Regions from separate parts of the Mycobacterium sp. NGS58 genome, predicted to be linked through region 2. Evidence: riboswitches for the same ligand, from Rfam matches in the RefSeq annotation. Region 2 holds a riboswitch; the other holds the start of a gene.
The links. Region 2 has a riboswitch for magnesium ahead of AC5Y4H_RS11110 (hypothetical protein). Riboswitches for the same ligand answer to the same signal wherever they lie in the genome.
Positions count from the first base shown of each region.

Region 1 (15,843 bases), on a different contig from region 2:
TGGCACCACAGGGGCTCGAGTACATCGCCGCATTTCTCGGCGCATTGCAGGCCGGGCTCATCGCAGTGCCGTTGTCGGCCCCCACGGGCGGCGTCCACGACGAACGCATCGACTCGGTCCTGCAGGACACGTCGCCGTCGGTCATCCTCACCACATCCTCGGTGGTCGGCAATGTCGCCGAGTATGTCGACGCGCGCAGCGACGGTTCCAGTCCGTCGGTCATCGAGATCGACGCCCTCGACTTGGATTCCAGAGCGCCGTCCGACGGCGGCGGCAGCCGGTCTGACACCGCCTACCTGCAATACACGTCCGGATCGACGCGCCGGCCCGCCGGCGTCATGATCTCGTACGAAAACGTACTGGCCAACTTCCAACAGTGGGTGCAGGCCTACTTCGCCGATTCCGGCATGGACATGACTGTCGTGTCGTGGCTGCCGTTCTACCACGACATGGGGCTGATGGCCGGAATCTGTAAACCGGTCCTCGGCGGAGTCCACGCAGTGCTCATGAGCCCGGTGGCTTTCCTGGCGCGCCCCGCCCGTTGGATGCAGCTGATGGCGACCCATCGGCGCGCCGTCACGGCGGGACCGAACTTCGCTTACGAGCTGGCGGTTCGGAAAACGACGGACGAGGACATGGCCGGGCTTGATCTCGGCGACGTGCTGGCGTTCATCAGTGGTAGCGAACGGATACACGCGGCGACGCTGCGGCGATTCTCCGAGCGGTTCGCCAAGTTCAATCTGGACCACACGGTGCTTCGCCCCTCGTACGGACTGGCCGAGGCGGTCTTGTATGTGGCGACCAGCGCGTCGGGTCAGCCCCCGCAGATCGCCCGCTTCGATTCCGATGCGTTGTCCGCCGGACGCGCGGAGCGTTGTGCCGGCGGGGGGACCCCTCTGGTCGGCTATGAGCTGCCGCCGTCGCCGCTAGTGCGGATCGTCGATCCCGAGACCACCATCGAGTGTCCGGAGGGGACGACCGGTGAGATCTGGGTGCACGGCCACAACGTCGCGTCGGGTTATTGGGGCAAAGCCGAGGAAACGCAGGAAACGTTCCGCGCGAAACTCGTTAGTCCGTCCGCCGGTACACCCGAGGAGCCGTGGCTCCGGACCGGCGATCTGGGGTTCCTCTCGGATGGCGAGCTGTTCGTCATGGGGCGGATCAAGGACCTCCTGATCGTCTACGGGCGTAACCACTCTCCCGACGACATCGAGGCGACGATCCAGGAGATCACGCCTGGTCGCTGCGTGGCGATCGCGGTTCCCGACAAGGAGACCGAAAAGCTGGTCGCGATAATCGAATTCAAGCGGAATGGCGATTCCGCGGAGGTCGCGGCGGAGAAGCTGTTGGCCGTCAAACGCGAAGTCGCCTCGGCGATATCGAATTCGCATGGGTTGGGCGTGGCCGACCTCGTTGTGGTAGCTCCCGGTTCGATTCCGATCACCACCAGCGGCAAGGTCAGGCGAGCGGCCTGTGTCGAGCAGTACCGGCAGAATCAGTTCGCCCGTTTGGACGCTTAGGCGGCAACCCGAACCGACGTCGACCGCGTTTGCGCGAGCGCGTGGGATGCTCAGACCATGACAACAGCCCGTGTCCCGGGACTGCCGCCCGGTGAGGCCAAAGCCGCCGCCGACGAAGCCGCCGTGCCCGACTACATGGCCGAACTCAGCATCTTCCAGGTGCTCCTCAACCATCCGCCGCTGGCGCGCGCAATCAATGACCTGCTCGCCACCATGCTGTGGCACGGAGCGCTCGACCCGCGGTTGCGTGAATTGGTAATCATGCGAATCGGCTGGCTCACCGCGTGCGACTACGAGTGGACGCAGCACTGGCGCGTTGCGTCGAGGCTGGGTGTGGCCCCCGACGACCTGCTCGGCGTGCGTGACTGGCAAGCGCACACCGAGTTCGGCCCTACCGAGCGCGCTGTGCTGGCCGCGACCGACGACGTGGTGCGCGACGGTGCGGTGAGCGCCGAGAGCTGGGCGGCCTGCGAACGTGAATTAGACTGCGACACAACAGTTCTCATTGAGCTCGTCACCGCCATCGGCGCGTGGCGGATGGTCTCGTCGATCCTGCACAGCCTCCAGGTCCCGCTCGAAGAGGGCGTGTCCAGTTGGCCGCCGGACGGCCTGCCGCCGGCACGCGCCGTAGCCGATTGACATTTCAATCCGTAGCTCTTTAGCGTCGGGCGATGAGAACCAGGGTCGCCGAGATGCTCGGAGTCGAATTCCCGATCTGTGCCTTCAGCCACTGTCGCGACGTGGTGGCGGCGGTGACCAACGCCGGCGGCTTCGGGGTCCTCGGTGCCACCGCGCACAGCCCCCGGCGCCTGGAGACCGAGCTGGCCTGGATCGACGAGCAGACGGGGGGCAAGCCCTACGGAGTCGACCTGCTGCTCCCCCCCAAATACGTTGGCGCCGAACAGGGCGGCCTCGACACGAAACAGGCCCGCACCCTGCTGCCCGACGAGCATCGCGCGTTCGTCGAGGACCTCCTGGCCCGCTACGGCGTCACCGCGCCCGCCGAGGAGTCGCCCGGCTCAAGGGGAGCGCTGAGCATCTCGCCCAAGATGTACGAGCCGCTGCTCGACGTCGCTTTCTCCAGCAACATCCGGCTGATCGCCAGCGCACTCGGGCCGCCCCCGGCGGACGTCGTCCAGCGGGCGCATGACCAGGACGTGCTGGTGGCCGCGCTGGCCGGCACCACCCGGCACGCGCAACGGCATGCGGCCGCGGGCGTCGACCTGATCGTCGCGCAGGGCACCGAGGCGGGCGGTCATACCGGCGAGGTGGCGACGATGGTCTTGGTGCCCGAGGTCGTCGATGCCGTGGCGCCGGTGCCCGTCCTCGCCGCCGGTGGCATCGCCCGTGGTCGGCAGATCGCCGCGGCGCTGGCCCTGGGCGCCGAGGGCGTGTGGTGCGGTTCGGTGTGGCTCACCACCGAAGAAGCCGAGACGGTACCCGTGGTCAAGGAGAAGTTCCTGGCCGCCAGTTCGTCGGACACGGTGCGTTCGCGCTCGATGACGGGCAAGCCGGCACGGATGCTGCGCACGGCCTGGACCGACGAGTGGGAGCGCCCGGAAAACCCGGATCCGCTCGGCATGCCGTTGCAGACCGCGCTGATCACGGAGCCGCAGGTGCGGATCAACCAGGCCGCCGCCCACCAGGGCGCCAAGGCGCGTGAGCTGGCCACTTACTTTGTCGGGCAGGTGGTGGGCTCGCTCGACCGGGTCCGCCCGACGCGCTCTGTGGTCCTCGACATGGTCGACGAGTTCATCGACACCATCGGCCGGCTCGACGGCCTGGTCGAGAAGTGATGCCGGGCGGATCGACAACGGCGCGGCACTGACGTTCTCCTGACGGCTGTCGCGGCAAATGCCCAGGTCAACACGGCCAACCTGGCCGAACGCTGTGTGCACCCCTAATGATTGCGTACAGAATCTCCGACACGCTGTCGAGGGATTTGACCCCGTCATACCCGTCGTGCATGATCGGTCCGGTAAGCACCTCGTTAGGTGAGGCGTCTACACGAATACAGGCCACTGACCCCGAACGTCGAAAGACGCCCCGGGTCAGGACAGCTCCTCCCGGCTTAAGGGTTGAGCCCAGGTGGCTTCCTGGCCCGGAATGTTTTCCAGGCCAGGACACGTCGTGTGGTGTCGAAGCTCTGACGAGAGGGGTGCGGTTCTCCGACGGTCGTCGGGTTCTGCTCCTTTGCTGCGCATAGATTGCATGCGATCCGCGCATGCGTCGTGACCGCGAGGAGGTGAGGGACACATGAGTTCTAGCGATAGTCCGGACCGAAGTCCGAACTGTGTTTTGTCCCGATCCGGTCTCCGGCGCGACCTTCTCGGCTGAGTCGTCGCAACGCTAAGTCGTTATCGGCCAAGCGTTCTCCAGATCACACGGGACGGGACACATCAGTCCAATCAGTCCCCGTTGGATCTCCCCTCTAGGAGGCGAAAATGACCGCAGCTTTCTACGACGAAGTAACGACCGTAGCGCCCGCCCGCACGTTGACCGTGGTGCGCGACACCGACACGTTTCCGGCTCCGGCTCCGGCCCCCGTGGCCGAGGCCCGTCGCCGGGCCGACCAGCCGGCGTTCGGCGCCGGTGGCGACCCGCTGGTGGACGGCGCCGCCCGCCTGCTGAGCGTCCCGCTGCGTCACGTGTACGCCGCGCTGTGGCGGGTTGGCGTCCTCGAAGTGCGGGCCTGAAAGCCGGACTTCGATGGACGTCGAGCAACGCCTGCTCCAAGGGTCGCTTGGGCGCAGAGGTAGCTCTGCGCCGTGGCGACCCCGTGGAGTGCGCCCGGATTTGCGGGTCTTCGTAGAATCGTCTTACTGGCGTCGATCCGGCCATCACCGGGGAGCCTTCGGAAGAACGGCCGTCGGCGGCTCAGTAGAACCGAACGGGTAGGCCCGTCACAGCCGTCATCGAGTGGCCACGCGAAAGCGCGGCAAGCGGGGTGGTACCGCGGCGCTCGCGCAGCCAGCGCGTCGTCGTCCCCGGTTTGCACCGTGGCACAGGAGACAACGCGCATCGTGACCGACACATCCGGCCCCGAAGCTGACCTCGATGCTCAGCTCGTGGACTCCGTCGAGGCGTACCCGAAGCCGGGGGCGCCCGACTTCCCGGCGCTCGAGCTCGGGGTGCTGGACTACTGGGCCCGCGACGACACCTTCCGGGCCAGCATCGCGCGGCGTGACGGCGCACCGGAATACGTGTTCTACGACGGGCCGCCGTTCGCCAATGGGCTGCCGCACTACGGACACCTGCTCACCGGCTACGTCAAAGACATCGTCCCGCGCTACCGCACCATGCGCGGCTACAAGGTGGAGCGCCGCTTCGGCTGGGACACTCACGGCCTGCCGGCCGAACTCGAAGTCGAGCGCCAGTTGGGCATCACCGACAAATCGCAGATCGACGACATGGGCATCGCCGCATTCAACGACGCCTGCCGCGCCTCGGTGCTGCGCTACACCGACGAGTGGCGGGCCTACGTCACCCGCCAAGCGCGCTGGGTCGACTTCGACAACGACTACAAGACGCTCGACCTGCCCTACATGGAGTCGGTGATCTGGGCGTTCAAACAGCTGTGGGACAAGGGCCTGGCCTACGAGGGCTACCGGGTGTTGCCGTACTGCTGGCGCGACGAAACCCCGCTGTCCAACCACGAATTGCGGATGGACGACGACGTGTATCAGAGCCGTCAGGACCCCGCCCTCACGGTCGGATTCAAGGTGGCCGGCGGACCGCTGGACGGGGCCCACCTGCTCGTGTGGACGACGACGCCGTGGACCCTGCCGTCCAACCTCGCCGTCGCCGTCAACCCCGACGTGACCTACGTCGAGGTCGAGGCCGAGGCCAAGCGTTTCGTCCTTGCGCAACCGAGACTGACCGCCTACGCGCGCGAGTTAGGAGACGAACCGCGTATCTTGGCCACCTATCTCGGCGCCGACCTGCTGGGCACCCGCTACCTGCCGCCGTTTCCGTATTTCATGGACACGGCAGACGCATTTCAGGTGCTGCCCGGCGACTTCGTCACCACGGAGGACGGCACCGGCATCGTGCACATGGCGCCTGCCTACGGCGAGGACGACATGGCGACCACCGACAAGGTAGGCATCGTGCCGGTCACTCCCGTCGACTCCAAGGGCCGCTTCGACGGCACCGTGCCGGATTACCAGGGGCAGCACGTCTTTGACGCCAACCCGCACATCATCCGCGACCTCAAGAACGGCAGCGGCCCGGCCGCGGCCAACGGCGCGGTGCTGCTGCGCCACGAGACCTACGAGCACCCCTATCCGCACTGCTGGCGCTGCCGCAACCCGCTGATCTACCGGGCGGTGTCGTCGTGGTTCGTCGCGGTCACCGAATTCCGCGACCGCATGGTCGAACTCAACCAGCAGATCACGTGGTACCCCGAGCACGTCAAGGACGGTCAGTTCGGCAAGTGGCTGCAGGGTGCGCGCGACTGGTCGATCTCACGAAACCGCTACTGGGGCAGCCCGATTCCGGTGTGGAAGTCCGACGACCCCGTATACCCGCGGATCGACGTGTACGGCAGCCTGGACGAACTCGAACGCGACTTCGGGGTGCGGCCGACCAACCTGCACCGGCCCTTCATCGACGAGCTGACCCGGCCGAACCCCGACGACCCGACCGGGGCCAGCACGATGCGGCGGATCCCGGACGTGCTCGACGTGTGGTTCGACTCGGGGTCCATGCCCTACGCGCAGGTGCACTTCCCGTTCGAGAACTCCGAGTGGTTCGACAGCCATTATCCCGGCGATTTCATCGTCGAGTACATCGGGCAGACCCGCGGCTGGTTCTACACGCTGCACGTGCTGGCGACTGCGCTGTTTGACCGCCCCGCGTTCAAAACCTGTGTGGCACATGGCATCGTGCTGGGCTCCGATGGCCAGAAAATGAGCAAGTCGCTGCGCAACTATCCCGACGTCAGCGAGGTGTTCGACCGCGACGGCTCCGACGCCATGCGCTGGTTCCTGATGGCCTCGCCGATTCTGCGCGGGGGCAATCTCATCGTCACCGAGCAGGGCATCCGCGAGGGCGTGCGCCAGGTGCTGTTGCCATTCTGGAACGCCTACAGCTTCCTGGCCCTCTACGCGCCCAAAGTCGGTACGTGGCGCACCGATTCGACACAGGTGCTCGACCGCTACATCCTGGCCAAGCTCGCCGAGCTGCGCGACGACCTGACCAACGAGATGGACACCTGTGATATCTCGCGGGCCTGCGAGCAGCTGCGCCAGTTCACCGAGGCGCTGACGAACTGGTATGTGCGACGGTCGCGTTCGCGGTTCTGGGAGGAGGATGCCGACGCCATCGACACCCTGCACACCGTGCTGGAGGTGACCGCGCGGCTGGCCGCGCCACTGCTTCCCTCGGTGACCGAGGTCGTCTGGCGCAGCCTCACCGGCGAGCGGTCGGTGCACCTGACCGATTGGCCACAAGCCGGCGAGGTGCCCGCCGACCCGGGCCTGGTCGCCGCGATGGACCAGGTGCGCGAGGTCTGCTCGGCCGCATCCTCGTTACGCAAGGCAAAGAAGCTGCGGGTGCGGTTGCCATTGCCGAAACTGACTGTGGCGGTGGACGATCCACGGCGACTGGAGCCGTTCGTCGATCTCATCGCCGACGAGCTCAACGTCAAGAGCGTCGAGCTGACCGATGCGATCGACACCTACGGCCGCTTCGAGCTCACCGTCAACGCGCGGGTGGCCGGGCCGCGGCTGGGCAAGGACGTGCAGGCGGCCATCAGGGCGGTCAAGGCGGGGGAGGGCGTCGTCAATCCGGACGGCACCCTGACCGCCGGACCCGCGGTGCTGCAACCCGAGGAATACAGCTCACGCCTGGTCGCCGCTGACCCGGAATTCACCGCGGCCCTGCCCGACGGGGCGGGCCTGGTGGTACTGGACGGCACGGTGACGCCCGAACTCGAGGCCGAGGGGTGGGCCAAGGACCGGATCCGCGAGCTGCAGGAGCTGCGCAAGTCGTCGGGGCTGGATGTGTCCGACCGGATTTCGGTGGTGATGGCGGTGCCCGGTGAGCGCGCCGACTGGGCGCGCACCCACCGCGACCTCATCGCGGGTGAAATCCTGGCCACCAGTTTCGAATTCGGCGATCCGGCCGACGGCGCCGAGATCGGTGACGGCGTGCGGGTGAGCATTTCGAAGGCCTAGCCGCGCGCAGAAACTAGGACCGCAGTGCCCGGTGGGCATGCGGCCAGAACGGCATGCCCACCGCCACCGTCGCCCCGGTGGCGATCACACCGACCGCGACGTCGACGCTCTTGCGACCATCCGATGCCCAGTAGACGTCCTTGAGGTCCAACAGCAACGCCAGCTCGTCGACGATCATGGCGTTCGCGGCGCCGTACGCCACCGCGGCCGCGGGATGCCGCCGTTGCCTGTCGCTTCCGCGCAGCCCCACACCGGCGACGGTCGCCAGCATGCCGATGCCGATGTTGTAGTGGTGAAAATGCCTGCCGCCCACGGACATACCGCCACCGGAGGGTCCATGGCCGGCGCGAATCCAGTGGGTGAGGCCGCGCAGGCCGGCGAAGGTGAGGGTGAACGACGCCCAGGCCAGCACCGTGGTTTGCTCGGCGGGTTCCAGGCGCTCGTTCCACTGATGGCGCAGCCGCGCCCATCGCGTCGAGGGCGGCGCGCTCCCGGATGGAGCGACCGCGTCGCCGGGCCGGTTCTCCATTATTTGACCGCTCGCCAGCGCAGCCGGCCTGCGCGAACTTCGACCTCGACGCGATCAAACCCCGCCGCACGCAATCGATCCGGCAGGGTTTCCGGTGCCACCGTGTTGCAGGTGTCACGGAAATGCAGGATCCGGAACCGCAGCGAGTTCACGCTGTCGCTGCCCGCGAACACGCCCCCCGGGCGAAGAACCCGGAATGCCTCGGCGAACAACCGGTCCTGCAGCTCGGCGGTGGGGACGTGATGCAGCATGGTGAACGACAGCACCGAGCTGAACTCGTCCGACGGCAACCCGGTGGCGGTCGCGTCGCCGTTGATGATGCGCGCCCGGTCGCCGTAGAGCCGCTGCAGGCGCTCGGCCATCGGCGTGTCGATCTCCACCGAGGTGAGCCGCTGCGTCCTGTCCACCAGCACCCGCAGGATCGCGCCGTAACCGGGCCCGATCTCGAGCGTGTTGTCGCCCAGGTCCACATCGGCGAGCGCCCACGGCAGCAGGCCCTCCTCGACCGCCTTGGCCCAGTGCTTCGAGCTGCAGATCCGGCGGTGCGCCAGGTTCATGGCCATGACGAAAACGTTAGTCCAACTGGCCCTTCGTGTGGGCCCTAGCATCGAGTGAGTGGAGTCGCGGTGGGTGCTGCACCTGGATATGGATGCGTTTTTCGCCTCCGTCGAGCAACTCACCCGCCCGACGCTGCGCGGGCGCCCGGTGCTCGTTGGCGGTGTGGGCGGGCGCGGCGTAGTGGCCGGGGCCAGCTACGAGGCCCGAGTGTTCGGGGCGCGTTCTGCCATGCCCATGCATCAGGCCCGCCGGCTGGTCGGTGTGAGTGCGGTGGTGCTGCCGCCGCGCGGCGTGGTGTACGGGCTGGCCAGCCGGCGCGTCTTCGACACCATCCGCGCCGTGGTGCCGGTGGTCGAGCAGTTGTCGTTCGACGAGGGTTTCGGCGAACCCGCCCAGCTCGTCGGAGCGTCCGCCGCGGACGTGGCGGCGTTCTGCGAGGACCTGCGGCGACGGGTCCGCGAGGAAACCGGCCTGATCGCCTCGGTGGGCGCCGGCTCGGGCAAGCAGATCGCCAAGATCGCGTCCGGACTGGCCAAGCCCGATGGCATTCGGGTGGTGTGCCGCGAGGAAGAACGACTGCTGCTGGGCGGGCTGCCGGTGCGCCGGCTGTGGGGGATCGGGCCGGTCGCCGAGGAGAGGCTGCATCGTCTCGGCATCGAGACCATCGGCGAGCTGGCCGCGCTGACCGAGGCCGAGGCGGCCAACATTCTGGGCGCCACGGTCGGGCCGGCGCTGCACCGGCTGGCGCGTGGCATCGACGACCGCCCGGTCGCCGAGCGCGCCGAGGCCAAGCAGATCAGCTCCGAGTCGACCTTCGCCGTCGACCTGACCAGCCTGGAACAGTTGCGTGAGGCCATCGAGCCGATCGCCGAGCACGCGCACCACCGCCTGCTGCGCGACGGCCGCGGTGCGCGCACGGTCACCGTCAAGCTGAAGAAATCCGACATGAGCACGCTGACCCGGTCCGCGACGCTGCCCTATGCCACCACCGAGGTCGCCGCGCTGGTGGGCACGGCCCGCCGGCTGCTGCTCGATCCACGCGAGATCGGCCCCATTCGCCTTCTCGGGGTGGGCTTTTCGGGTCTGAGCGACGTGCGCCAGGAATCGCTGTTTCCGGACCTGGAACTGCCGGAGCCGCAATCGGATTCGTCGTCCGTGGAGACCGCGACCGAGGCCATGTTCGCTCCGGGGCCCGATGATGCGGGCTGGCGGGTCGGCGACGACGTGGCCCACCGCGAGCTCGGCCACGGCTGGGTGCAGGGCGCGGGCCATGGCGTGGTCACCGCGCGATTCGAAACCCGCAGCTCCGGGCCGGGGCCGGCCCGGACGTTTCCCGCCGACGGCGGCGACCTGGTGCGCGCCAACCCGGTGGATTCACTGGATTGGCCCGATTACACCGGCGGTCTGCAGGCCGAGGCGCCCTCAGCCCCACCGCGCGACGACGTCGGCGACCGGTAGCCGCGCGGCCAGCGCGGCGATCAACAGGACGCGCGCCTGCGACGGTCGCAGCCGCGGCACCATCACCGCCCCGGCGGCCGCCATCTCGTGCCCGGGGCCATAGCTCGCGCCGACCCGCCCGCCCGGCACGCGGCTCGACACCGCGACGACGACCCCGTTGCCGCAGTGCCGGCGCACCGCATCGACCACCGCGGGCCCGGCGTTTCCCGAACCCAGCGCCTCGAGCACCACGGCCCGCGCCCCGGCGGCCACGCAGGCGTCGAGGGCCACCCCGTCACTGCCCAGGTACGCCGCGACGATGTCGACGCGCGGCGCGGTGGCGGCCCGCAGATCGCCGGCGTACGGCCGGGTCTTCGGGCCGGCCAGTGCCACGCCGCCGGTCACGGTGCCGAGCAGCTGACCGGCGAAGCCGCTCAGGTCCTCGGTGGCCACCTTGGTCATGCCCAGCGGTTGCAGCACCCGGCCGGCGAAACACATCACCACGCCCAGGTCGCGGGCGGCCGGGCTGGCCGCCACGGCCAGGGCGTCGCGCACGTTGGCCGGGCCGTCCGCGTCGGGGGCGTCGGCGCTGCGCATCGCGCCGGTCAGGACGACCGGGGCCTGGCCCGCATATGTGAGATCGAGCCACAGCGCGCTTTCCTCCATGGTGTCGGTGCCGTGCAGCACCACCACCCCGTCGGCGCCGCCGTCGACCGCGGCGGTCACCGCGTCGCGCATCCGGTCCCAATCGGCGAGCGTCAGCTCCGAGCTGTCGACCGCCAGCAGGTCGACGACGTCCACGTCGTGCTGTGCGCGGAAGGGCGCCGTCAGATCCGCTCCGGTGTACGAGGGCCGGTGCACCCCGTCGGCACCGGTACCGGTCGATATCGTGCCTCCGGTGGCGATCACGGTGAGGCGGGCCATGCTGGCATCATTGCGCATCGCCGCGTCGCGAACATGGCTAGCCTGCGCGGGACGGTAGGGGATGATGGGGAAGTGCCTGACGAACCAACGAAGTCGACTGAACCGGTGACCTCAGCCGGAGAGGCCGGTGGGTCCGCCCCGGTCGAGGGGGACGCGGTGCCGGAAACCGGCGCGGCACCCATACGTGCTCCGAGGCGGCTGCGGCTGTTGCTGTCGATCGCGGCGATAGTCCTGGTCCTCGACATCGTCACCAAGGTCCTCGCCGTCAAGCTGCTGCCCCCCGGCCAGCCGGTGCCGATCATCGGTGACACCGTGACCTGGACGCTGGTGCGCAATTCGGGCGCCGCCTTCTCGATGGCGACCGGCTATACCTGGGTGCTGACCCTGATCGCGACCGGTGTGGTCGTCGGCATCTTCTGGATGGGGCGGCGGCTGGTGTCGCCCTGGTGGGCGGTGGGCCTGGGCATGATCCTCGGCGGCGCCATGGGCAACCTGGTCGATCGCTTCTTCCGCGCCCCCGGACCGCTTCGCGGACACGTCGTGGACTTCCTGTCGGTCGGCTGGTGGCCGGTGTTCAACGTCGCCGATCCCTCTGTGGTCGGCGGCGCCATCCTGCTGGTGGTGCTGTCGATCTTCGGGTTCGACTTCGATTCTGTTGGTCGGCGCAACGCCGACGGCGACTCTCCGGGTCGGCCCAAGGGCGACGGCGGAGACCGCGCGGGTGAGTGACCGCTCGATGCCCGTCCCGGAGGGACTGGCGGGCATGCGCGTGGATGCCGGGCTGGCACGGTTGCTGGGGTTGTCGCGGAGCGCGGCGGCCGCCTTGGCCGAAGACGGCGGCGTCGAACTCGACGGCGTGCAGGCCGGCAAGTCCGACCGGTTGACCGGCGGCGCCTGGCTGCAGGTGCGCCTGCCCGAGGCGCCCGCGCCGCTGCAGAACACGCCCGTCGACATCGAGGGCATGACGATCCTGTACTCCGACGACGACATCGTGGCGGTCGACAAGCCTGCGGCGGTGGCCGCGCACGCCTCGGTGGGCTGGTCCGGACCCACGGTGCTCGGTGGGCTGGCCGCCGCCGGTTACCGGATCACCACCTCGGGGGTGCCCGAGCGGCAGGGGATTGTGCATCGCCTCGACGTCGGCACGTCCGGGGTGATGGTGGTGGCGCTATCCGAGCGGGCTTACACCGTGCTCAAACGGGCGTTCAAACAGCGCACCGTCGACAAGCGTTATCACGCGCTGGTGCAGGGACATCCGGACCCGTCCAGCGGTACCATCGACGCCCCGATCGGGCGTCATCGCGGCGGCGAGTGGAAGTTCGCGGTCACCAAGGACGGCCGGCACAGCCTCACCCACTACGACACCGTGGAGGCGTTCGTCGCCGCAAGCCTGCTCGACGTGCACCTGGAAACCGGCCGCACGCACCAAATCCGGGTGCATTTCTCTGCCCTGCATCACCCGTGCTGCGGTGACCTCGTTTACGGCGCGGATCCGAAGCTCGCGAAAAAGCTTGGCCTGGAACGGCAATGGCTGCATGCCCGCTCGCTGTCGTTCACCCATCCCGCCGACGGCAGGCGGATCGAGATCGTCAGCCCCTACCCGCCCGACCTGCAACACGCGCTGGACGTGCTGCGCGACGAGGGCTGACTCACCCGGGCTTTCGGGCCTCGACGAGCAGCCGCACGGAGTGGGCGACGAACGGCCCCTCGGATTCGATGCGCTCGTGCAGTTCGGCCAGCCGCTCGCGGTAGCGCTGCACGGTGAAGTCGGGCACGGTCCAGATCACCTTGCGCAGGAAGTACACGACGGCGCCGATGTCGAAGAACTCGGCGCGCATTCGTTCCATCCGGACATCCACGATCTGCAGGCCGGCCGCCTCGGCCTGTGCGCGCACGGCGTCCGGATGAAACTCGGCCCACTTCTGCGGCTGCGGCCCGATGAAGTACTCGACCAGTTCGCCCATGGTGGCCGGGCCGATGTGCTGGGCGAAGTACGTGCCGCCCGGACGGAGCACCCGAAGAATCTCGGTCCACCAGACGGAGATCGGGTGGCGCGTGGTCACCAGGTCGAAGGCGGCATCGGCGAACGGCAGCGGCGGCTCGTCGCGAGTCGCGACGACCACCGCGCCGAGCGGATGCAGGCGCTGGGTGGCCAGCGCGGCGTTCGGCGGCCACGTCTCGACGGCCGCCATGGTGGGCGGGAACGGCGCCGCGCCGGACAACACCTCCCCGCCGCCGGTGTGGATGTCCAGCGCGGCCGACACGGTCGCCAGCCGGTCCCTGAGCCGGCGCTGGTAACCCCAGGACGGCCGTTCCTCGGTGGCCCGGCCGTCCAGCCACGAAAAATCCCAGCCATCGACCGGGGCGGCGTCCGCCTCGGCGATCAGGTCGTCAAATGTGCGCCGCATGCCAGGCATGCTAGGCGAAAGCGGTCAGACGTTGACCTTGCCGGCGTCGGCCGTCGCGATCTCCGGGGCCAGCGGTGCGATCGCGCCGAGTATCTCGGTCACCGTCTCCGACGGCACCCCGGCGGCGGCCAGCGCGTCGGCCAAATGCCCGGCCACCAAACCGAAGTGGTGCATGGTGATCCCGCGTCCCCGGTGCACCTGCTTCATCGGGGCGCCGGTGTAGGGCTCCGGGCCACCCAGGGCAGCGGCGAAGAACTCGACCTGTTTGCCCTTGAGGCGGTTCATGTTCGTCCCGGTGAAGAAGCCGGACAGCTGGTCGTCGGCAAGCACCCGTTCGTAGAAGTCCTCGACCACGACCTCGATCGCCTCGTGGCCACCGATCCGGTCGTAGATCGGCGCGGGTGCCGACTTGCGGAAGCGCGCCAGAATTTTCATGAGCACGATTGGAACATCTCGGCGTTGCTCGTCGGTAAGTATACGATCAAGCCCGGATTGCCTTGTGTAACAAGCGGATTGCTCAGCGCTGACGACTGTTCTCGGCCGGCCGTGAGAGTGGGTGTCGTGTTACATGACCGCAATCTGCATCGGGGTGAGCCGCTGATGTCCTAGGTTGGTTTGATGATGCACGTCACATCACTCGCACAGCCCCATAAGGCGGTCGTGGCCTACGGGCAGGCCAGTTGCGGTCGGGGGGCTCACACCATCAGGAGCGAAAGCCCATGAATCTTGGTGACATAACGAACCTGGTGGAGAACTCGATCGGGAACCTGGTGGAAAAGCCACTGGCTACGGTGTCGCACCTCGTCAACACCCCGAACTCGGCCGGACGGTATCGGCCGTTCTATCTGAGGAACCTGCTCGACGCGGTGCAGGGCCGCACGCTCGAGGAGGCCGTCAAGGGCAAGACCGTCCTGATCACCGGGGGGTCATCGGGCATCGGTGAGGCCGCCGCGAAGAAGATCGCCGAGGCCGGGGGGACTGTGGCGCTGGTCGCCCGCACCCGGGAGAACCTCGAGAAGGTCGCCGACGAGATCCGCGGCAGCGGCGGCACCGCCGAGGTGTACCCCTGCGATTTGTCCGACATGGACGCGATCGCGGCCATGGCCGACCAGGTGCTCAGCGACGTCGGCGGCGTCGACATCCTGATCAACAACGCCGGGCGGTCGATCCGGCGCTCACTCGAGCTGTCCTACGACCGCATTCACGACTATCAGCGGACCATGCAGCTGAACTACCTGGGCGCGGTCCAGTTGATCCTCAAGTTCATCCCCGGGATGCGCGAGCGGGGATTTGGGCACATCGTCAACGTCTCCTCGGTCGGCGTGCAGACCCGCGCGCCGCGCTTCGGGGCCTACATCGCCAGCAAGGCCGCGCTGGACAGCCTGTGCGACTCGCTGCAGGCCGAGACCGTCAACGACGGCGTCAAGTTCACCACCGTGCACATGGCTTTGGTGCGCACCCCGATGATCAGCCCGACCACGCTCTACGACAAGTTCCCGGCGCTGACGCCGGACCAGGCGGCCGGGGTGATCGCGGACGCGATCGTGCACCGGCCCCGCCGGGCCAGCTCGCCGTTCGGGCAGTTCGCCGCCGTCGCCGATGCGGTCAACCCGGCGGTGATGGATCGGGTGCGCAACCGGGCATTCGCCATGTTCAGCGACTCCAGCGCCGCAAAGGGCGATCAAGCATCAACCGACACAACGGAATTCGATAGACGCAGCGAGAACTTCGTGCGGGCTACCCGCGGGATACATTGGTGACATCATGAGCCTGCCAAAGCCTGACATCCAGACCACCGTTGTCATCACCGGCGCCTCGTCGGGCATCGGCGCCGAACTGGCTCGCGGGCTGGCCCGCCGCGGCTTCCCGCTGCTGCTGGTCGCGCGTCGCCGCGAGCGCCTCGACGAGTTGGCCAACGAGGTCGGCCAGGAGTACTCGGTCGCCGTCGAGGTGCTGCCGCTGGACCTCGGCGACAGCAAGGCCCGCGCCACGCTGGCCGGCCGGCTGCGCAGCGAGTCGATCGCCGGCCTGTGCAACAGCGCCGGTTTCGGGACCAGTGGGGTGTTTCACGAGCTGCCGCTGGAGCGCGAGAGCGAAGAGGTCACGCTCAACGCGCTGGCGCTGATGGAGCTCACCCACGCGACGTTGCCCGGCATGGTCGAGCGCGGGGCCGGCGCGGTGATGAACATCGCGTCGATCGCGGGGTTTCAGCCGGTTCCCTTCATGGCGGTGTATTCGGCCACCAAGGCTTTCGTGCAGACGTTCTCCGAAGCGGTGCACGAGGAGCT
Region 1 is NZ_JCALCO010000021.1:89,639-105,481, reverse strand. Features, by position in the region: gene AC5Y4H_RS19470 (AMP-binding protein) at 1-1,520, shown strand, start outside; gene AC5Y4H_RS19465 (carboxymuconolactone decarboxylase family protein) at 1,578-2,159, shown strand; gene AC5Y4H_RS19460 (NAD(P)H-dependent flavin oxidoreductase) at 2,192-3,316, shown strand; M-box (ykoK) riboswitch at 3,500-3,685, shown strand; gene AC5Y4H_RS19455 (Rv1535 family protein) at 3,965-4,216, shown strand; gene ileS (isoleucine--tRNA ligase) at 4,544-7,699, shown strand; gene AC5Y4H_RS19445 (hypothetical protein) at 7,713-8,228, opposite strand; gene AC5Y4H_RS19440 (class I SAM-dependent methyltransferase) at 8,228-8,791, opposite strand; gene AC5Y4H_RS19435 (DNA polymerase IV) at 8,844-10,244, shown strand; gene AC5Y4H_RS19430 (asparaginase) at 10,209-11,165, opposite strand; gene lspA (signal peptidase II) at 11,220-11,876, shown strand; gene AC5Y4H_RS19420 (RluA family pseudouridine synthase) at 11,869-12,795, shown strand; gene AC5Y4H_RS19415 (class I SAM-dependent methyltransferase) at 12,797-13,555, opposite strand; gene AC5Y4H_RS19410 (group I truncated hemoglobin) at 13,580-13,990, opposite strand; gene AC5Y4H_RS19405 (SDR family NAD(P)-dependent oxidoreductase) at 14,275-15,315, shown strand; gene AC5Y4H_RS19400 (SDR family NAD(P)-dependent oxidoreductase) at 15,320-15,843, shown strand, end outside.
Region 1: another riboswitch for magnesium. It lies ahead of AC5Y4H_RS19455 (Rv1535 family protein); the one in region 2 lies ahead of AC5Y4H_RS11110 (hypothetical protein).

Region 2 (15,843 bases):
GGCGCGCAGCGCGATCCGGTCGCCGGCCACCAAGCCCGCGGCCTTCAGCTGCCCGGCCAGGTCGTCGACCAGCCGGAGCAGATCGCGATAGCTGACACCTAGGCGCTCGGCGGTGACCACCAGCGCGCATGCCTTGGGCGACCGGCGTGCCGTCCCCTCGACCAGATCGGCGATGCGCGGGCTGGCGGATTCTGTCGACCCCTCGCGGCTGTCAATTGACCCCATCGCCGGACTCCTTCCACTCTTGTTACCGATGCCCACCCTGCCGGTCGGCTTTCTGGTCCGTCCAATATCGATTCGCTCACAATCGATAACCGGCGGCTATCGACACGCAGGGACGACGCACTGAGCTGCAACGATAGACAACGTAAATCGCCGGATAGTGGCCTCGTCTTGGACACCTGGTGGGCGTCCGGGTCACAGTGATGGCGAAGGCAGTACCGCACGCATCCGAGGAGTCGCCACATGTCCACAGGTTCGGCATCTCCCAGCCCGACACGCCAGATCGATGGGTTTCACCTCGTCGTGGACGCGCTGAAAGCCAACGACATCGGCACCATCTACGGGATCGTCGGCATCCCGATCACCGACCTCGCCCGCATCGCGCAGGCATCCGGAATCCGCTACATCGGATTCCGCCAGGAGACCGCGGCCGGCAACGCCGCGGCCGCCGCCGGGTTCCTCACCCGGCGGCCCGGTGTGTGCCTCACGACCTCCGGGCCCGGGTTCCTCAATGGCTTGCCCGCGCTGGCGAATGCCACGACGAATTGCTTTCCGATGATCCAGATCTCGGGCTCCAGCAATCGGGCGCTGGTGGATCTGCAGCGCGGCGACTACCAGGATCTCGACCAGCTCAACGCCGCGAGGCCGTTCGCCAAGGCCGCCTACCGGATCAACCGGGTCGAAGACATCGGGCGCGGCGTCGCCCGCGCCATCCGCACCGCCGTTTCCGGGCGGCCCGGCGGCGTCTACCTCGACATCCCGGGTGAAGTTCTGGGGCAGGCCATGGACGCCGACGCCGCAGCGGTCTCGGTCTGGCGCGTCATCGATCCCGCCCCCCGACAGCTGCCGGCGCCCGAGGCGGTTGATCGTGCGCTGGGCGTGCTGGCGCAGGCGCAGCGACCGTTGATCGTGCTCGGCAAGGGCGCGGCGTATGCCCAGGCCGACAACGTCATTCGGAAGTTCGTCGAGGCGACCGGGATCCCGTTCCTGCCGATGTCGATGGCCAAGGGGCTGCTGCCGGATTCGCACCCGCAGTCCGTCGCGGCCGCCCGTTCCCTGGCGATCTCGCGCGCCGACGCAGTCCTGCTGGTCGGCGCACGATTGAATTGGCTTCTGGGCCACGGGGAGTCACCGCAATGGAGCCCGGACGCCAAATTCGTGCAGGTCGACGTCGCCGCATCCGAGTTCGACAGCAACCAGCAGATCGCGGCGCCGCTGGTAGGCGACATCGACTCCGTGATGTCGGCGCTGTGTGACGGCGTGGCCGCCCACCCGATCACGGCGCTGCCGCAGTGGGCCGGCGAGCTGGCCGAGCGCACGGCACGCAACGACGCCAAGATGCGCGAGCGCCTAGCCGAAAACCCGCACCCGATGCGGTTTTACAACGCGCTCGGCGCGATTCGCACCGTGCTGCGGGACAACCGAGACGTGTATGTCGTCAACGAAGGAGCCAATGCGCTCGATCTGGCCCGCAATGTCATCGACATGGAGCTGCCACGACACCGGCTGGACACGGGAACCTGGGGCGTGATGGGGATCGGGATGGGTTATGCCATCGCCGCGGCGGTCGAGACCGGCAGGCCGGTTGTCGCGATCGAGGGTGACAGCGCATTCGGCTTCAGCGGCATGGAGATCGAGACCATCTGCCGCTACCGGCTGCCGGTGACCGTGGTCATTCTCAACAACGGGGGCGTCTACCGCGGCGACGAGTCCACGCCGGGAACGGCCGCGACGGGCACCGATCCTGCCCCTACGGTGCTGAACGCCCGGGCCCGGCACGAGCTGCTCGCGGAGGCGTTCGGCGGCAAGGGATATCACGCCACCACCCCGTCGGAGCTGCGCGCGGCGCTGACCGAAGCGATCGGCTCCGGGGCGCCGTCGCTCATCGACTGCGAACTCGACCCGTCGGCCGGCGTGGAAAGCGGGCACTTGTCGAACCTGAACCCGGCCAGCGGGGCCACCCGATCGCCCGCCGCGGTCAGCGCCGGCGGCTGAGGCCCAACAACTGCGCACCGAAAAACTCGTCCAGCGAAAGCTGCCGGGCGGACGTGGCCAGAGCGCGCGCGATCGGCGATCCGGGCCCGCTGGAGTTGATGGCCAGGGCGACATCGGCTTTGAGCACCGGATCGACCAATTCGATCGCCCGGATGGCCGGCCCAAGCGGCGAGGTCCACAGCCACGTGTGCGGCACGATGGACGCCCAGTTGCCCGCCGATACCTGCGCGAATAACGATGCCACGGAATCTGTTTCGACCTGCGGACTGACCGCGATCGAGTGGTCGGCGAACGCTCTGTCGATGATCTGGCGATCACGCATGTCGGGGCTGAGCAACGCCAGCGGGAGCTGTGCGGCCGCCGGCCAGGTCAGCGTCGCCGCACCGGACCCCAGCATGTCCGCGGGCGCCAACAGCACATAGCGCTCCTGGTACAGCGGAACCAGGTTCACATCGGGGCCCTCACCGGGTGTCGCGTGCACGATGGCGGCATCGATCTCGAACTCGCGCAGGCGCCGGTACAGTTCGGTGGCCGCCAGCCGGGAGAAGATGTGCACCTTGACCAATGGGTGCGCCGAACAGAACGCCGAGAGCACCAGCGACGCGGTCGTGGAAGCGGTGGGAACGGTGCCCAGGCGCAGGGTTCCGGTGATGCCCGAGCGCACGGCGTCCACTTCGGACTTGAACGCGTCGTGTTCGGCGAGAATCCGTCTGGCCCACACCACCAACCGCTCGCCCTCCGGCGTGAGGCCTTCGAAGCTGTGGCCGCGGTTGATCAGCGTGACGTTGAGTTCCCGTTCCAGCTTGGCGATCGCGGCCGAGAGCGCCGGCTGGGAGACAAAGCATTTCTCGGCCGCCCGGGCGAAGTGCCGCTCGGAGGCGACGGCCACGAAGTACTCCAGTTGACGGAAAAGCACCCGCACTCCTCGGGTTCGGGCTCGGCCTAGGGGCGCCGATCCCGCTGAGGCTAACGCGTCGCCGGCAGGCCGGCCAAGCCAAACGTTTGCGCCACAACTATTGCGGCTATCCCTCTAAATTCGGCCCCACCGAGCGGGTCGTATCGTCGCGCTGCGGAACCCGATGCCTCGCCAACGGTTTCACGCAACTGCGGCTCGGGTCCCAGCAGCGATCGGCGCGTCGATACCCGCACGGCAGCGCTCCGACGCGGTTGAACTCAATCGGTGATCGGATCGTTACCGTGACGAGCGAGCCGGGCTGTCATCGTTTGCTGAAACCGGTGATCAGTGGGTAAGCAGTAGGATATCGGTGTGTTAGCCACACCATCTCGAAGGGTGAACGTTATGCGTCGGGGTGTTCGTTATCTATCTGTTATGGTCGCGATCACAGCTTTGGGCCTGGTGGCACCGATCGGCCGGAGCACCGCCGCCGTGCCGCAACCCCAACTCAGCCCCCGGGTCGCCACGATTTTGCCCGCCGACGGCGCCGTGGTGGGCGTGGCCCACCCGGTGGTGGTGACCTTCACCGCTCCGGTGGCCGATCGGGCCGCCGCCGAACGATCGATCCACGTCATGTCGCCCGGCGGCACCCCGGGCCACTTCCAGTGGGTCCAGAGCACCGTCGTGCAGTGGGTGCCCGACCAGTATTGGCCCGCCCACGCCCACGTGTCGGTCGGGGTACAGGCCCTGACGACGGGCTTCGACACCGGCGAGGCGCTGCTCGGGGTCGCCAGCATCTCCAAGCACACCTTCACCGTGAGCAGGGACGGCGAGGTGCTGCGCACCATGCCCGCGTCGATGGGCAAGCCGAGCAGGCCAACCCCGATCGGCAGCTTCACCGCGCTGGAAAAGCAGCGCACCGTGGTGATGGACTCGCGGACCATCGGCATCCCGCTCAGCTCCCCCGAGGGATACAAGATCACCGCCTCATACGCCGTGCGCGTCACCTGGAGCGGCGTCTATGTCCACTCGGCCCCGTGGTCGGTTGATTCCCAGGGCAACGCCAACGTCAGCCATGGCTGCATCAACCTCAGCCCCGAAAACGCCGCCTGGTACTTCAACGAGGTGAACGTCGGCGACCCCATTCAGGTAGTGGCCTGAGCGCCACCGCTGCATCTTCGGCACTGTCCGGGTTCGCCGTCACGCATCGTTCGTGGTTGTGTGACGACTGTCACAACCATTGGGCGGAAGTCTGGCCTACGGGGGTTCGTTCCGGTAGACGAACGATCTGAACGAGAGGCGGGCCATGACTGATGAGGCGAAGCACGCGAAAGTTAGCTCTACAGGCCCGATCAGCGCGGCCCGCCAACGGGTAGCCGACCGCATCCGCGATCTGGATGCCCACGACGAAGAGTTTCGCGCCGCCAAGCCCGATCCCGCCCTGCAGCTTGCGGCACGCGAACCCGGCCTTCGGCTGCCGCAGATTCTGGAAATCTTCGCCGAAGGCTACGCCGATCGCCCCGCATTGGGCTGGCGCGCCCAATCGTTGAGCAGCGACCCCGCCACCGGCCGAACCAGCGCGCAACTGCTGCCGCGGTTCGACACCATGACCTACCGCGAACTGTGGAGCAACGTCCGCGCCATCGCGAGCGCATGGCGACATGACGCCACCAATCCCGTTGCGCCCGGCGACATTGTCGCCACCGTCGGTTTCGCCAGCGCCCAATACCTCACCATCGACCTGGTTTGCGCCTACCTCGGCCTGGTGGCGGTGCCGCTGCAGCACAACGCAACCGCCGCACGACTGAGGCCGATCGTCGAAGAGGTCGAGCCCTCGACATTGGCCGCCGGTGTCGGTTATCTCGACCTCGCCGTCGAAGCGGCACTGGGCAGTTCGTCGGTGCGGCGGGTCATAGTCTTCGACTACCGGCCCGAGGTCGACGAGCAACGCGACGCCCTCGTTCGCGCGCAGGCGAAGCTGGCGAGCACCGGCATCGCCGTGACCATCGAGACCCTCGATGACGTGATCGAACGGGGGCGGACCCTGCCGCCGGAGCCGATGTTCACCGGCGACACCGACGAGCGGCTGGCCATGATCATGTACACCTCCGGCAGCACGGGATTGCCCAAGGGCGCCATGTACACCGAGCGGATGCTGAGCAAGTTGTGGACCACCGAGCTGATGCCCGACTTCACCGACACCCCGGTGATCAACGTAAATTTCATGCCGCTGAATCACCTGGGCGGCCGGATACCACTGTCGACGGCGTTCCAGGCCGGCGGCACCAGTTACTTCGTTCCCGAGAGCGACCTGTCGACCCTGTTCGACGACTGGAATCTGGTGCGCCCCACCGAGATGGGGCTGGTGCCGCGTGTGGCGGAAATGCTCTACCAGCGCTACCAGAGTGCGGTCGATCGACTCGAAGTCGCGGGTGCCGACGTCGCCGCGGCGCAGGAGCAAGCGCGGGCGGAGCTGCGCGAGCAGGTCCTCGGTGGACGTATCGTGACCGCCTTCTGCGGCACGGCGCCGCTGGCGGCCGAGATGCGCGGTTTCATCGAAACCTGTTTGGACGTCCACGTTCTCGATGGCTACGGGCTGACCGAGGTGGGCATGGTGACGAAGGACGGTCGGATCACCCACCCGCCGGTGCTGGACTACAAGCTCATCGACGTTCCCGAGTTGGGCTACTTCCTCACCGACAAGCCCTATCCGCGAGGCGAACTGCTGGTGAAGTCGCTGACCGCCACACCCGGGTACTTCAAAAGGCCCGATGTCACGGCGAACGCCTTCGATGCCGAGGGCTACTACCGCACCGGTGATGTGATGGCCGAGCTGGAGTCCGGCCGGCTGGCCTATGTCGACCGCCGCAACAACGTGCTGAAACTGGCCCAGGGCGAGTTCGTCGCCGTAGCACGCCTGGAAGCGGTGTTCTCCAGCGCCGCCCTGGTGCGCCAGATCTTCGTTTACGGCAACAGCGAACGGCCTTATCTGTTGGCCGTTGTCGTCCCGACTGCTGATGCCGCGGAGAAGTTCGCCGGCGACGCCGACGGCCTGAAGGCCGCCCTGGGCGAATCCCTGCGCCAGTCCGCCAAGCTCGCCGAGCTGCAATCCTACGAGGTGCCCGTCGACTTCGTGGTCGAGACGGAGCCGTTCAGCGAGGACAACGGCCTACTGTCCGGGGTGGGAAAGCTGCTGCGGCCCAAGCTCAAAGAGCACTACGGCGCCCGGCTCGAACAGCTGTATGCGGAACTGGCCGAAAACCGGATCACCGAGCTGCGCGCCTTGCGCGAAGGCGCGGCCGACCAGCCGGTGATCTTCACCCTCACCCGCGCCGCCGAGGCGCTGCTCGGCCTGGCCGGCGGACCACCGGCCCCCGACGCCCTGTTCATCGAGCTCGGCGGCGACTCGCTGTCGGCGCTGACATTCTCCAACCTGCTGCGCGACATCTTCGATGTCGAGGTGCCGGTCGGAATGATCACCGGTCCGGCAACCGATCTGAGTCAGCTCGCGGAATTCGTTGAGAACGAGCGTGAATCGGGGTCGCGGCGGCCAACATTCGCAACGGTGCACGGCCGGGGCGCGACGCAGGTCCGTGCCGCCGACCTCACCTTGGACAAGTTCATCGACGCGACGACCCTGGCCCAGGCGCCGGCGCTGCCGCGCGCGACGGGCACGCCGAACACCGTTCTACTCACCGGCGCGAACGGATACCTCGGCCGCTTTCTGATCCTGGAGTGGCTCGAACGGCTTGCCGAAACCGACGGGAAACTCATCTCCATCATCCGCGCCGCGGACGCCACAGCCGCGGCCGAACGACTGGAGGCCGTCTTCGACAGCGGAGATCCACAGTTGCTGCAGCGGTTTCGCACGCTGGCCGCCGACCACCTCGAGGTCATCGTCGGCGATATCGGCGAGCCGAATCTTGGCTTGGAACAAGCCACCTGGGAGCGCCTCGCGCGGAGTGTGGATCTGATCGTCCACCCGGCCGCGCTGGTCAACCACGTGCTGCCCTACGACCAACTTTTCGGCCCCAATGTGGTTGGTACCGCCGAGTTGATTCGCCTGGCGATAACGACGCAAATCAAACCCGTCACATATATGTCGACGGTCGCGGTGGCCCTGTCGGTCGACCCGGCCACCTTCGCCGAAGATGGCGACATCCGCACCGTCAGCGCGCTGCGGCCCGTGGACGACAGCTACGCGAATGGGTACGCCAACAGCAAGTGGGCCGGCGAGGTGTTGCTGCGCGAGGCGCACGACCTGTGCGGCCTGCCCGTCGCGGTCTTCCGATCCGACATGATCCTGGCGCACAGCCGGTATGCGGGACAGCTGAACGTGCCCGATGCGTTCACCCGCTTGATATTCAGCTTGCTGACTACCGGTATCGCGCCGGTCTCCTTCTATCAGACCGATCCACAGGGACACCGGGCGGTCGCCCATTACGACGGGCTGCCCGCCGACTTCGTGGCCGAAGCGGTTGCCACACTCGGTGAGCGGGTCGCCACGGCCCCCGCGGATTCCGCCGCCTATCGGTCCTTCGACGTCATGAACCCACATGACGACGGCATCTCGCTCGATGTGTTCGTCGACTGGCTTATCGCCGCCGGGCACGACATCCGGCGCATCGACGACTACGACGAATGGCTGGACCGGTTCACCACCGCCCTCCGGGCCTTGCCGGACAAGCAGCGCCAGCACTCGGTGCTGGCGTTGCTGGACGCCTACCGTAAGCCTGAGACTCCGCTGCGTGGCGCGCCCGCACCCACCGACGTGTTCCGCGGCGCCGTGCGGGCGGCAAAAATCGGTGCAGGCGAAGACATTCCGCATCTGTCAGCGGCGTTGATCGACAAGTACGTCGCGGATCTTCGATTGCTGGGCTTGGTGTAAAGGCTGCTGCTAGGCGGGTAGTCCGGCCTTTATCGCGGCATCCTGCTTGCGACCGATGTCGAGGGCGACGGCCGGATCGATCGGCTCGTTGGGCGGGGTGTCGAATTCCAGGGTGACCAGCGCTTTGCCTTCAGTGAAGACCAACACCGTCATCGCTTGCGAGTTGTCCGGGGAGGTACCCGAAATCGTAACCCCGTTGGCGCCGACGGCGAGCGGTTGCCAGCTACCGCTCACCTTGCCGTTGTAACTGCCTTGGGTGGAGGCTAATTCGGCGGCCGCCGCCGGCGGATCGGCGGCGATGACGATGGTGTCCCACAGCCGATGGCTGCTGTCCGCGTTGGCGAACAGCTGGGCAACGCCGGGCGCATTGTTGGGATTGAGCAAGGGCGACTGCGGCGCGGTGAGGCCGCCACCGACGTCGTTCGGCTTGATGAGCAGAAAGCCGTAGTCCGAGGGCTGGCCCGACGGTGGGCCGGTGACCGCGCTCGAACTGGTCGGAGCGGGAGAACTCGACGACGGCGACGAGGGCTTGTCAACGGTGCCGCATCCGGCGCTCGCGGCGCCGACCAGGACGATGGCAACTGCCCAGCCGGCGATGCCGATCCGATCAACTTCCACGCACGTTCCTTCCACGTGTCATCGGTATCCGGCTGTCACCGCGGCTCCCGACGCCGCCGGCGAATGGTGTGAAGCTCGCTGCTACGAACATATGCCCACTCGGCGCCCGGTGGGTAGCACTTCGACGTGCCTATGCTGGCGTGGGTCGGAGCATCCTCGCGTTAAAAGGAGATCGGTATGACGGCTGCAGCGCGCGCAGTACGGTTCGACCAATACGGGGGACGCGAGGTGTTGTACGTCGCGGACATCGAGATGCCCTCCCCCGGCCCGGGTGAGGTCGTCGTCGAAGTGCGTGCCGCCGGGATAAACCCCGGGGAAGCCGGCATCCGGGTCGGGGCTATGCACGAGATGTTCCCGGCCAGCTTTCCCTCCGGCCAGGGCAGCGATCTGGCCGGCGTCGTCACCGCCGTGGCCCCCGGGGTCACCGAGTTCTCGGTCGGCGACGAGGTCTTGGGCTTCAGCATGCGCCGGTCCAGCCACGCCACCCACACCGCGGTGCCGGTCAACCAATTGATCCGCAAACCTCCCCAACTCAGTTGGGAGGCAGCGGGTTCGCTATACGTGGTCGGAGCGACCGCCTACGCGGCCGTTCGCGCGGTGGCGCCGCAACCCGGCGAGACGGTCGCCGTCTCGGCCGCCGCGGGCGGCGTGGGCAGCCTGGTCGTGCAGCTTCTGGTGTTGCGCAAGGCGCGCGTGCTCGGCATCGCGGGCCCAGGCAACGCCGACTGGCTGCGCGCGCATGGCGTGATCCCCGTCGCCTACGGTGACGGACTCGCCGAGCGGCTGCGTGACGCCGCACCGGACGGCATCGACGCATTCATCGACCTGTTCGGTCCGGACTACGTCCAGCTCGCCGCCGACCTCGGCGTGGCGCCCCAGCGGATCGACACCATCATCTCGTTCCAGAAGGCGGGTGAAGTGGGCGCCAAGACCGAGGGCAGCATGGAAGCCTCGACTCCCGAGGTGCTCACCGAGATGGCCGACCTGATCGTCTCCGGCGCCATCGAATTCGACATCGCCGCGACTTACCCGCTGGACCGGGTCGCCGACGCCTATGCCGAGCTCGAGCAGCGGCACACACACGGGAAAATCGTTCTGCTGCCGACCAACTCAGAATGACGCGGCCGGCCCGACAACGCCCGCCTGCACGATCTTGATGATCACGAACGCGACGGCCACCACCAGGTAGCCTCGCAGGGTCAACAACCCCGCCCGGCGCATCGGTGACATCGTTGGGCGATCGAGCAGGGCGAGGGTGGGGGTCTGCCAGCTCAACCGGTCCTGGCGACGTACGGCCCGCCGCTCGGCACGCGTCAGCGACGCGGCGTCTTCGAGTTCGTCGACCTCCTCCGGGTCGAGGCCGCCGCCGAGCGTGCGCACGATGGCTTCCGCCTCGGTCAGGTTCCGGTGCCGGCCGCCCACGATGATCAGCACCGCACCGCCGATGACGCCGAGCACCGCACCACCCGCGAGCCCTGCCTCGATGGTGGCCGTGGAGAGGCCGGGGAAGAAGGTGGCCGCCGTCAATGCCAGCGACAGCAGCACCAGACACCACACGATGGTCCACGCGATGATGTTCTGCCGCACCGTATTAACCCACGGCCCCAGCACCGCACGATCGTTGCACAACAGCACCAGGAAGACGGTGGCCGAGGGCAGTAACACACCCGCCAGTGCCTGGACACCCTGGGTCACCAGGCCCAGGATGTGGTCGGGGCTGAACGAGACCGCCGCGGACACCGCGAGCAGTATCGCGTAGCCGCCATAGAACAGCGGGGCCTCGCGGATCTTCCAATGCAACGAGTGCCGCTTACCCATGGCATCACCAACCGCATAGGTTGTCGCCAGGCCGACCGCGTTGGCACCGATCAGCGACGCGTCCAGCAGGATGATCGCGAACAACACCCCCACGGTGGGACCCAGATGCTTCGACAGGTCCGAGGCGACCGCGCCCGCATCGGTGAAGTGCCCCGCATCGGCGGTGCCGGTCAATCCGAACGCCGCCACGGCCATCAGCGCCGTCGCACCGACCATGACCACGACGATTCCGATGGCCAAATCCGCTCGGCCGTAAGGAATCCAGCGGGCGGTGATGCGCTTGTCAACCACGTTGGACTGCTGAAAGAACAGCTGCCACGGCGCGACAGTAGTACCCACGATCGCGACCACGAGCAGCAGCGCCGTCGAGTTGAGTCCACCGGGGAACTGCGGAATCAGCCCGGCCACGGTCGCTTTCGGACTCGGACGCGCCAGCAGCACCATCGGGAAGATCAGCACATTCACCGCAATCAGCAGGAACATCAACCTCTCCCAGCGGCGGAACGATCCGCCGGCAACCACGGCGAACAGCAGCACGGCGGCGGCGGGAACGGCGACGATCTTCGGGCAACCCAGGAACCCGAGAGCCAATGAGACGCCGATGAATTCGGTGACGACGGTCAGGGCGTTCAGCACCAGCAGATCACCCACGCTGAAGGCACCCCAGAACTTGCCGAACCGCTCGAATATCAACCGCGCGTGCCCAACCCGGGCCACGGCACCCAGCCGCAGCACCATCTCCTGGTTCACGTACAGCACCGGGATCAGCAGTGCCAGCGTCCACAACAGGCCCATGCCGTAGTTCTGGCCGGCCTGCGCGTAGGTCGCGACGCCACCGGCGTCGTTGTCGCCCACCATGACGATCAGTCCCGGTCCGGTGATGACCGCCAGCGTGCGCAGGCGCCGCCAACGTCCACTGAACGCCCCGTCCTTGTCGCGCCCGATCCGCCCGAATGCGCCGACGATGTCGCCGACGTGTGCGGAATCCAGCACGGTCGGGTGCCGCGCCTCGCAGCGTGCGCCTTCCGGCGCGTCTGCGGTGCGGCCGGGCGAAGGGGTGCGGCGTCCGCCGCCGGTGTGGATCGATGTCATCGAATCCTCGCTATCTCGAGCGGTTCTCACCGCGCGGTGAGGCAGGTGCGGCGATCAACGCACCTGCCGCGGCGGGCGGCGCTGTGCCGCTCGCCGCCGCGGCAGCGGTTCAACGGCGGTTGCGGTCGGAACCCGACGCGTGGCCGCCCAGCGACGCGGTGACCATCGCGATCGGCATCCTCGACACGTAGAGGTTGGCCCGCTCCTGCGGGGTCAGGCCGGCCTGCAGGTGAAACCTGTTCGCCAGCAACCGGCCCGCGCGCAGCATCGAGCGTCCGCGCATCCGGGAAGCAGTGGAAAAACGGTGCGTGATAACAAAAGCCATGATTTCTTCTCCTGACGGAGGCCCGATCGGCGTCGGCAGGGCGTCTCAGCTGCGCGCGACCAAGCAAGGTCAGGCGGTGAATGAAATGCCGGAACCGGATCGGGACAAGACGGATTTCGGATAGGGACTATCGCCGGGACTCATCTCGCCCTCACCTCCTCACGGCCGGGACACACGCGGGTGTCACTACATTCACCTGAACGAGAGGCAGAATGACCGACGGCACAAACCGCCGGTCGCACCCCTCTCGTCGGAGCTTCGGCACTGCACGGCGTATCCGGAACATTCCAGAAGCCACTTGGGCTCAACCCTTGGGTCCGGGAAGAGCTGTCCTGACCCGGGGCGTCTCTCGACGTTCGGGGTCAGTGGCCTGTATCCATGCAGACGCCTCACCTACCGAGGTGCTTGCGGGGTCCATAGTGGCACCGCCGTCGCTTCCTCGTCAAACGCTTGACGGATGGGAACGTCTTCAGTCGTCGTGTCCTCGAAGCGCCTCAGCGGTGATCGGCAACTGTCGCAGGTACGCCCCATAGGCCAAAGCGATACCTTGCAGTGTGTTCGTGAACGCGTGCACGGTGGAATGATCGACAAAGAATGCACTGCGGAGATAGATGCCGCCTGCAAGCTCGGTGAGACCGACTGTGGCATAGGGCACCAATGCCTCCATCGCGGCACTGATGAGTAAGTTCCTCTCGGCAACAGTTATCTCGTCGTAGTCGAGGCGGACCAACGCCTGAAGGTAGATCTCATTTATCCCGTTATCGATTATGAGGTTTACCGGTTCACCACCTTCGACCGAGACCGTTGCTTGCCACATTGATCCCGTATCGTTCGCCCTGTTGAAGGATAGGACTGCCGGATCGAGACCCATTACCGTCTCGATGGTCTGTCGACTAAGCCCCGCCGGGAAATCGCTTGTCACTTGCACTTCCTCCCCATACCGATTACTTGTCCGAAACCTGGTTAAGCATGCGGTCATCATCTGTCCGCCGTCTGTAATCCGTTCGGAGGACAAGGATGATGGTCGCGAATCTCCTAGCCCCGCGCCTTGATGAACCCAATGTCGGAGTCGATCCCATTCTGTCGCAGGAAGCCTGCGGTTCGGTCGGCGAGGGCCTCGGCCCAAGGGAAGCCGTTGACCGCCGGCGTTCCGATCTCTAACGGGAAGGACACACACATATACATGGCTTCGGCGCCTTGGTTAGTCGCGTTGAGCAAGAATCTTACGACGGCCCCGCACAAGTCCACATCAACAGCGACGGCCGGCGGTGTATCGAGCCCATGTTCTCGAGCGGCATTGGCTGGGTCGATCTGAGAAATCGTCCCTGCGCCGATTCCGGGCGCCTTGCGATACTTCAGCTTGCGCTGGCCAAGCGGAGGTTCAACCGTGGCGGCCCAGGTAACTGCGTCTGCCAACTGCTGTCCGGTCGCTCTTTTCCCGCGAAGCATAATCCGACCTTGGAGGGGATCAAGATTCCCATAGATGATTGATTCCTTTCACGTTGTCAATCTGGTTCGCCAAGTCGCTTCAGTTTGAATCCGTCGGTGGTGGTTACGTCGAGCGTGAAATCGACCATTTGGCCGTTCGCCGTAGGCAATTCGACGTTGGTACCCATTGGATTCATTGCTATCGGTACGCCCGTCGTGGAATTCTGCGACCATATGTCCCCGGTGCCGCGCTCGCGAACGGGTTGCTTCCAGTCGAAGTGGTTCACAATCGCCTCTCCGGTGAAAACATCTCCGAGAGGTAGGTCGTAGTAGGCGACTGACTGCCAGCCCCGATACACCCACACTTGATTGCACCCTGTGCCAATGGCGCCTTTCACCTGTCCCAAATACACTTGCCACAATTCCGGGTCATGAACACCGTTCTCGGCGTGGATCTTCCAGTTGCCGCAGCTGTAGTAGTGACCGCTAAAGGGATAAGCGGTCTCACGCAGTTTCGCGATCGTTTTCTGCTCCGCCGCGTTCCACTTCGACATGGCCATCGGCAACAGCACGACCAGTGATCCGGCCAAGGCGATGCAACCACCGGCGACCGCCACGGTGCGTCCGTGCCACGGGGTGCGGGCGACGAGAAATATCCCCAGAGCAAGCGTGATAGGGAGAAGGCCGGCCAGATACGTCGCGAGGAAATGGTCCGCGATTCCGCGGGCCTGCCCGTCGTAGACCCCCGGATTCGGCTTGAGCACGAACGTCTTTGTCAGCAGGAAATGTCCGATGAGAAACGGCACCAGAACGGTGACTGCCAGCGCACCGGCAGCCAGGGTGGCCAGAAAGTCACCATCGCTTCGCGAATTGGCAGACACTGACGAGGTCGCCACGGTGGCGGGTTGCGACGTTTCGGCACGGGGTTTCGGTGGCGCCTTCGCAGTGTGGAACTGCGAGGGGCCCAGGGGGAGTTTGGCTTCGCCGGTGCGAACGGCTTCCAAAAGCCTCGATAGGCCGGCACCTTTTGCATCGTGCAGCAAGTCACCGCGTTCGCGGTCGCCGGTGCCCCATACGTGGCAATCAGTCTCAAATCCGTATTCGTAGTATTTGGTCGTGTAATCGAAGATTAGAACGTCAGACTCATTCATCCGCCGTACGGTGTGATCGTCCTCGTATTTGTTCCCATACGAATAGACGGTGCAGGTTTGGCGAATCTGAACATACATGAGCTCCCCGTCGGGCAACAGGGCATAGATGAGCTCGTCATGCTCTTCTTCGGGATACGCGTGACGTCGATCGTCAAAGTTTTCGAATCGGTGATCCAACACCCAATGTGGGCCCAGCAGATCGACATTGATATTCGTTTTCCGGTCAAAGTAGACGATCCTGGGGTCCGGGGTGAGCGGTGTCTCCCGGGCAGCGCGCTTCCCAAGAGCTCGTAGTGCTTCCCAGTCCAAAGAACTGGCCTCGTAGGCGGCCGCGTTGGCCATACACAATCCTTAAAATTTTTGAATTCGACACCATAGAGTCGCCGCCGGCAGTTCGGGACTTGCGATGCTACTTCCTGCTCAGTGTGGTACCAGACGACCCCATGTTGTGGCTCAGAATCTTGGCGAAGCAGTGATCGGGGTCGAAACCCTGGCTGGCGCACCAACCATTGGCATCAGGGCCGCTGCCAAAAGGCACCCCTGCCACCGTTATCCACCAGGCAGGATCGCTGAACACGGGCCAGTCGCCGGACCACACGAGGCGTGCCGACGGGAATCGCTGCCGAAACTGCATGTGCTCGCGCAAGATGGCACTCGCATCCCAGGTGGCCCCTTCCGCAACCAGGCCTTGACGCTTCGAACTCAGTTGCGGTTGCCACGCATTCAACAGCTGGGCGTCGATGTAGGCACGATCGCTGGATGCGATGTCTTGCAACGCCGCCAGAGCGACCGCCTCTGGCTGTCCCGTCTCCGGAGTACCCGCCTCGGTGGCGGTCACCGCTGAGGTGCTTGCCGCAGCGGCGTAAGATTGATAATCCGTACCGTCTTTGTGGGCCGTCATCCTCAGCTGACTAGGAGGGTAATCTTTTGTTGTCCAATACGTTCCAGCGGGGAAAGTGAATGTCACCGATGTGCCACTGCCAACGGCGATCGGCCGCGACGCCAGGTCAAAGATGCCCGAGGCGACGTCTTGTCCGTTCGCATTCACCACGGTGACGCGAAATCTGTTGTTGGTCAACAAATCCTCTCCCGAGCAACTCGGCGAGATTCTTGTCGAAACGGCAAGACCTTCGGGACCGAAACTGGTCGATTGCGGGTGCAACGCCGCTAGAGCGGAGCACGACGAGGCCCCATTGGCCTGGCCCCAAGTCGGCGCAGTCAGCGCGATACCTGCATTGGACGATGGAGACGATTTACTGCCAGACCATGTCATCGCTATAGCCCCCACGACTATGACGACGGCCAATCCCGCAGCGATCAACAACCCGCGACGCTGATTGAGGCTTCGCGGCAGCGGCGCACCGGCATATAGCGGCGGTGCCGAGACACCGCCCGGACGATCGATTCCTTC
Region 2 is NZ_JCALCO010000009.1:94,033-109,875, reverse strand. Features, by position in the region: gene AC5Y4H_RS11150 (FadD7 family fatty acid--CoA ligase) at 1-225, opposite strand, end outside; gene oxc (oxalyl-CoA decarboxylase) at 466-2,217, shown strand; gene AC5Y4H_RS11140 (LysR family transcriptional regulator) at 2,201-3,133, opposite strand; gene AC5Y4H_RS11135 (L,D-transpeptidase) at 3,518-4,273, shown strand; gene car (carboxylic acid reductase) at 4,419-8,000, shown strand; gene AC5Y4H_RS11125 (hypothetical protein) at 8,010-8,618, opposite strand; gene AC5Y4H_RS11120 (NADP-dependent oxidoreductase) at 8,796-9,737, shown strand; gene AC5Y4H_RS11115 (NRAMP family divalent metal transporter) at 9,729-11,528, opposite strand; gene AC5Y4H_RS11110 (hypothetical protein) at 11,638-11,853, opposite strand; M-box (ykoK) riboswitch at 12,089-12,261, opposite strand; gene AC5Y4H_RS11105 (hypothetical protein) at 12,323-12,775, opposite strand; gene AC5Y4H_RS11100 (hypothetical protein) at 12,889-13,302, opposite strand; gene AC5Y4H_RS11095 (hypothetical protein) at 13,359-14,774, opposite strand; gene AC5Y4H_RS11090 (hypothetical protein) at 14,842-15,843, opposite strand, start outside.